DNA from 3 places in the Pseudoalteromonas sp. 19-MNA-CIBAN-0066 genome. Region 1 is predicted to be linked to each of the others. Evidence: predicted binding sites of a transcription regulator. Region 1 holds the regulator's gene; each other region holds the start of a gene.
The links. The regulator MetJ, encoded in region 1, represses methionine synthesis genes. The targets are predictions, from matches to a motif close to TAGACGTCTAGACGTCTA.
Positions count from the first base shown of each region.

Region 2: the regulator MetJ is predicted to act here: its motif matches at 1,215-1,232, upstream of AAEZ18_RS00390 (methylenetetrahydrofolate reductase).
Region 3: the regulator MetJ is predicted to act here: its motif matches at 1,051-1,068, upstream of metA (homoserine O-acetyltransferase MetA).

Region 1 covers NZ_JBEONZ010000004.1:153,341-155,620, forward strand. The annotation lists gene metB (cystathionine gamma-synthase) at 1-1,096, opposite strand, end outside; gene metJ (met regulon transcriptional regulator MetJ) at 1,296-1,616, shown strand; gene AAEZ18_RS04405 (malic enzyme-like NAD(P)-binding protein) at 1,715-2,280, opposite strand, start outside.
Region 2 covers NZ_JBEONZ010000001.1:79,928-82,207, reverse strand. The annotation lists gene AAEZ18_RS00395 (M16 family metallopeptidase) at 1-1,004, opposite strand, end outside; gene AAEZ18_RS00390 (methylenetetrahydrofolate reductase) at 1,276-2,232, shown strand.
Region 3 covers NZ_JBEONZ010000010.1:114,531-116,810, reverse strand. The annotation lists gene AAEZ18_RS08570 (homocysteine S-methyltransferase family protein) at 1-48, opposite strand, end outside; gene metA (homoserine O-acetyltransferase MetA) at 38-985, opposite strand; gene ettA (energy-dependent translational throttle protein EttA) at 1,226-2,280, shown strand, end outside.

The DNA of each region.
Region 1 (2,280 bases):
TACCTACCGACACACGAATAAGCGTATCGCCAACGCCAGCGGCTAAACGAGCCTCGGCTTCCATTCCTGCATGCGTCATTGTTGCTGGGTGGCATATTAAGCTCTCTACGCCACCTAAAGATTCAGCTAAGCTAAATGTTTTAAGGTTTGTTAAAAATGCAGCTGCGTCATTCACATCGCCTTTAATGTCAAAACTAACCATGCCACCAAAACCAAGTTGCTGTGCTTTAGCCAATTCATGTTGTGGATGCGACTCTAGCCCCGGGTAATATACTTGGCTAACAAATTTTGAGCTTTCAAGGTACTTAGCAATAGCTAAGGCATTTTCTTGATGCTGTCGTAAGCGTACATTTAAAGTACGCAAGCCACGCAAAGTTAAGTAACTATCAAACGGTGCCCCCGTTATACCAATATTATTTGCCCACCAAGCCAGTTCTTCACCTAGTTCGTCAGTTGCAGCAATAACCGCACCGCCAACCACGTCTGAGTGGCCATTTATGTACTTAGTGGTTGAGTGCACCACAATATCAACGCCAAATTTAATCGGGTTTTGTAATGCAGGCGATAAAAAAGTGTTATCTGCGGCTACCAAAGCACCGCATTGTTTCGCAATATCGGTTACTGCTTTAATATCAGTTAAACGTAAAATAGGGTTACTAGGGGTTTCTATCCAAATTAACTTAGGTTTGATTACTAAAATTTGCTGCAAACTTTCTGGTTTAGTTAAATCTAACACTTCGAGTTTTAATAGGCCGCGCTTTTGTAATGAGGTAAATAAGCGATAGCTGCCGCCATAACAATCATGGGGGATCACTAACGTATCGTCACTATTAAGCAGCTGAGTGGCTAAATGTACGGCAGCCATTCCTGTTGCAGTAATAATGCCGCGAGCACCACCTTCGAGTTCGCTGAGTGCTTGGGCTAAAGTATCACGATTTGGATTACCACTGCGGCCATAGTCATATTGACGTTTTGTATCAAAGTCGGCAAACGAATAAGTGGTTGATAAATACAGCGGAGGCACAACCGCGCCATGGTGCTTATCAGCATCGACACCACTGCGAACTGCAATTGTCGCTTTATTTTTTTCACTCATATTTATTACCTGCTTTATTTAGATGTTTAGACGTCTAAAACAGTAATTCATTCAACTTAAGAAGTCAAAACATTTAAACACCTAGCCATCTGTGCAACAAGTATTTGACTAATTTGTTTAAATCGATAGAATTTCACGCATATTCGCGCTATTTTTTAGTAGGGTGAGCAATTAATAATCTGAGGCAACGATACATCTTATGGCAAAATGGAATGGCGAGTATATTCACCCATACGCAGAACACGGGAAAAAATCAGAGCAAGTTAAAAAGATCACCGTTTCGATCCCGCTAAATGTATTAAAAGTACTAACCGATGAACGCACCCGTAGGCAAATTAATAACTTACGCCATGCAACTAATAGCGAGCTATTATGTGAAGCATTTTTGCATGCGTTTACTGGGCAACCGTTACCTAACGATGATGATTTACGTAAAGATAACGCCGAAAAAGTGCCTGAAGAAGTGAAAAAAATAATGCAAGAAATGGGCTTAGAAGTTCCTGTTTTAAACGAAGACTAAACAGCGGCTTTTAAACAAAAAAACCTCAGCCATGCTGAGGTTTTTTTATGGCTATAAATTACACTGAAGTAACTTAATACCGAGCAACATAATGCTGCTTATTCCATATAGTTTGCTGGCAGCTCTATTTGCGCTACGCCTGAAGCAATGGCTGCTAATGCAACTGCTTTAGCAATACGCGGCAATAAACGCGGGTCCATAGGCTTAGGAATAATATACTCTGCACCAAACGCTAGCTTATCTACACCGGCAGCTTTTAGTACTTCTGGTGGAACCGGCTCTTTGGCAATACTACGAATAGCTTCAACTGCTGCAATTTTCATTTCATCGTTAATTTCACTGGCACGCACATCAAGTGCACCACGGAAAATAAACGGAAAACACAACACGTTATTAACTTGGTTAGGGTAATCTGAGCGCCCTGTTGCCATAATTAAATCGCTACGTGCGCCGTGTGCCAATGCCGGATCAATCTCAGGGTCTGGGTTCGAACAAGCAAATACGACTGGCTTTGCCGCCATTAATTTTAAATCATCGGCCGATAATAAGTTAGGGCCCGACACACCAACAAATACGTCAGCATCTTCAATTACATCTTGTAATGTACGCTTATCGGTATTGTTAGCAAATAACTGTTTGTACTCGTTTAAATCATCACGGCGAG
Region 2 (2,280 bases), on a different contig from region 1:
TGGCTGGCAATTTGTTTATCTACCACTAGCTCTTGGTATAAATCTGAGTTGTTTGAAAAATAAAGCTGCGAGAGTAAATCAAGCGCAGCTCTGTCTTTTTTAGCCGGCTCCCACGCAGTGCCTTTATACGATACTAATAACCAATGCCCTGGTAAGCCTGGGTTTTGTTGATGACTATATTTTGGCGCTTGCTGTGTTGGCTCTGCTTTAATGTCGGCAACATAGTCACCCTTTTTCCACGCACCCCAGTGTTTTTTAACCATAGCCATAGTGGCTTTTGGGTCTACATCACCCACAATTACGAGTGATACATATTCGGGCTTATAAAATTTGGCAAAAAATTCTTTACCATAAGCCATTTGATCAGGCATGGCTTCTATGTCTTTAAAAAAGCCCATAGTGGTGTGTTTATAAGTGTGTTGCTCAAAGGCCTCTTCGCGTACTGCGCTAAGTAATTTACGCACTGGGCTGGCATTATTTTTTAAGTACTCGCCTTTTACCGTTTGCGCTTCGGTTCTAAATTGCTCTTCGGTATAGGTTAAGTTTTGAAAAATATCAGCTTCAAGTTCAAGTACTTTATCAAGATGCTGCTTTGAAAAGTTTAAATGATAGTTAGTGTAATCGTTGGTGGTGTAAGCGCGGTTATCAACGCCAGAATTTTTTAAAATACTTGAATACACAGCCTCAGGAAATTTTTCAGAGCCTTTAAACATCATGTGTTCAAAAAAATGCGCAAAGCCCGTTTTGCCCGCTTGCGTTTCATTACGTGATCCTACCGATACAGGAATTTGCAACGAGACTACATCAGGGTAATCGGTTTTAACCACCATAACGCGCAAGCCATTTTCAAGCTCTTCTAGTAAGTAGTCTTGTGAAAAAACGCCCTCGCCCGTAGTGTTTGTTTGTTGTTGTGTTACTGCTTGGCTCGTTTGATTTTGTTCAATAGCGCAACCCGACAGTGCCAGCGATACCGCTAAACTGGTTGCTAAAAATTTAAATTTCATTGTTTTTCCTTTTATAGCAATCAATTTTAATCGCTAAACGTTGAGCTAGTTTAATAAAAAGTACCATCTGATTATGCCGCAAAGCCGCCAATAATAAGAGCCTAAAGCGTTGTTATTATGTAAACAACTGTATCAAATTTACTAATTGGTAACGAGCTTGTATGAATAAACCTCACTACGATTGAAAAACTTTCATTAAATAAAGCTATCTAGCCATCTAAATGGCTGCTATATTAATTCCATCGTAACAAACTAAGCTGGAATGAGGATTATGGCTTTATCACTTCAAGAGAAAATAGAAGATAGCAATCAAGGCGTATACCTTATTGGTACTACGCCGCCAAAAATTGGTACCGATAAAGCGCAACTAAAAACCATTGCAGAAAAGCTATTGGGTCGCCTACACGAAATTGAATACGACGGCGTAATAATTTACGACATTCAAGACGAAAGCAGCCGTACTAATCAAGCGCGTCCGTTTCCATTTAGGCAAACTGTCGATCCACGTGAATACAGCAACCTATTACGTGGCTTATCGCACCTAGATGTAATTACCTATAAAAGTGTGGCGCAACGCAGTGCGAACGAGTTTAAAGATTGGCTAAGTGAAACTAAAAACGACTACGATTTAAAAAATATTGTTTTAGTAGGTAGCCCATCATCGATAGGCGATATAAAACTAAGCCTACCAGATGCGTATAAAACGCTGGCAGAGCAATCTGATGACTTCTTTTTAGGCGGCGTTACTATTGCAGAGCGTCATTCTAATAAACGTAATGAACACGAGCGCCTAATAGAAAAAACCGCTCAAGGCTGTAAGTTCTTTATTTCGCAAGCGGTTTACGACGCACAAGCAACAATAGAGTTAATAACTAGCTATGCACGTAGTTGTAAAGCACAAGGGCTTGAGCCTAAGCGCCTTATTTTAACTTTTACTCCGTGCGGCGGCGAAAAAACCTTAGAGTTTATGCAATGGTTGGGGATCTCAGTGCCAGAGGCCACTAAATGGCGCATGCTTGATGCGAACAATACGCTGAGTGAATCGGTACGTATTTGCCGCGAAAATCTCGATTTAATACTTAAAAGCTGTGCGCATTTAAACGTGCCGCTGGGCTTAAATATAGAAAGCTTAACTAACCGTAAAGAAGAAATTGACGCATCAATTAACTTATACCGCTTATTAAAAGCCACCATGGAATTAAATCTAGCTGAAAAGTTAATAGCTTAAGGGCTAAGCATTTAATACAAAACCAGATTAATTAGTTACACTCTTTGG
Region 3 (2,280 bases), on a different contig from region 1:
TAGTTCGTCGTGCTTATTTTGGTCATTATTAAGAGGGTTATTCGGCATAGTTGTTAGTCCTTACGTCTTGGCTAACTAAATTAATATCATAGGGTGTAGTTTGGTACACGTAATAATTTAACCAGTTCGAAAAAAGTAAAAAAGCATGGCTTTGCCACGTTTTTGAAGGTTGTTTAGTTGCATCGTCATCTGGAAAGTAATTTTCGGGCTTGGGCGCATTGTCGCTTTTTTCGCAATCGCGTTGGTATTCAGCTTTTAACGAGTCGGCGTCATACTCTGGGTGGCCGGTAATAAACACTTGGCTGCCCGACTTATTTTTAACTAAGTAAGCACCTACTTTCTCAGAACCCGCTAGCACGACTAGTTCATTGCAAGCATTTATTTTATTTACATCTACATGGCCATAACGCGAATGCGGCACTAAAAAGGTGTCGTCAAAGCCGCGCGTTAACGCCCCATGTTCAAAGTAACATTGGTGCGTAAATACGCCGCACAGTTTATCGGTTTTTAAATCGCGCTTTATTTTATAATGATGATAAAGCGCTGCATGCGCTGCCCAACACGAAAAAAGTGTAGACGTAACATGCTGCTCAGCCCAATCTAAAATTGCGGTAAACTCATCCCAATAAGCTACATCCTGGTACTCTAAATGCGCTAGCGGCGCGCCGGTAACTATTAATGCATCGTAGTTATTGTTTTTTACTTCTGAAAAATAACGATAAAAGGTGTCTAGGTGCTGCTCTGAATTACTGCTACTGCGATGAGTGTCTAGACGCAGTAGTTCTACATTTACTTGCAAGGGCGAATTGGCAAGCAAACGAATAAACTGTACTTCGGTTTCAACTTTATTAGGCATTAAGTTAAGAATAGCCAAACGCATGGGGCGAATTTCTTGCGTTTTTGCACGAGTTTGTGGCATTACAAATACGTTTTCTTGGCGCAGGCGAGCAATAGCTGGTAGTTCGTCTTTTACTGTAATTGGCATCCTTTTACTCCTATTCATCAAAACCGAAAACTTATTATGAACAGATAAGAAAAAATATCAACCAATAGATGTATAGATGTCTAAATATCCAAATGAATTTTTTTCATCCTATTTTATAATCGTTTTTGTGCACTTTATAGTTTGTTTGTCGGTTTAAAATTGGCCATTCGTTGACTGCCTCACCCGTCAACCACTACAATAGAGCATTGTAATTTTTATTATTATTTGAAGGTTTTTTCCATGGTTTTACCTGATAAATTTATATTCTCGATGAGTCGAGTTTCTAAGGTTGTGCCACCTAAGCGCACTATCTTAAAAGACATCTCGTTACACTTTTTCCCGGGCGCTAAAATTGGTGTGCTTGGTTTAAACGGCTCTGGTAAATCAACATTGCTACGTATTATGGCCGGTGTTGACCAAGACTTTGAAGGTGATGCCTTTCCACAACCAGGCACTAAAATTGGTTACTTACCGCAAGAACCTGTTTTAGACGAAAGCAAAACCGTACGCGAAATCGTTGAGCAAGCTGTTGGCGAAGTTAAATACGCGCTTAAACGCCTTGACGAAGTGTATAACGAATACGCCATGGAAGACGCTGACTTTGACGCACTTGCAAAAGAGCAAGGCGAGCTTGAAGCGGTTATTCAAGCGCACGATGGTCATAACATAGACAACGTTTTAGAGCGCGCTGCCGATGCACTACGTTTACCTGAGTGGGATGCTAAAATTGAGCACCTTTCGGGTGGTGAACGCCGCCGTGTTGCTATATGCCGACTGTTACTTGAAAAACCAGACATGCTTATTCTCGATGAGCCAACTAACCACTTAGACGCTGAGTCGGTTGCCTGGTTAGAGCGCTTCTTACACGATTACGAAGGCACAGTTGTGGCGGTAACGCATGACCGTTACTTCCTAGATAATGTAGCAGGTTGGATTTTAGAGCTTGACCGTGGTGAAGGTATTCCATGGGAAGGTAACTACTCTTCGTGGTTAGAGCAAAAAGATGCGCGCCTACAACAAGAGCAAAAATCTGAAAAAGCACGTCAAAAGTCAATTGCGCAAGAGCTTGAATGGGTTCGTTCAAACCCTAAAGGCCGCCAAGCTAAGTCAAAAGCACGTATGGCGCAGTTTACCGAAATGCAGCAGTCTGATTATCAAAAACGTAACGAAACCAACGAAATGTTTATTCCGCCTGGCCCACGTTTAGGGGATCAAGTGCTTGAAATAACTAACTTACGTAAAAGCTTTGGCGACCGTGTATTAATCGACGATTTAAGCTTTAGCATGCCAAAAGG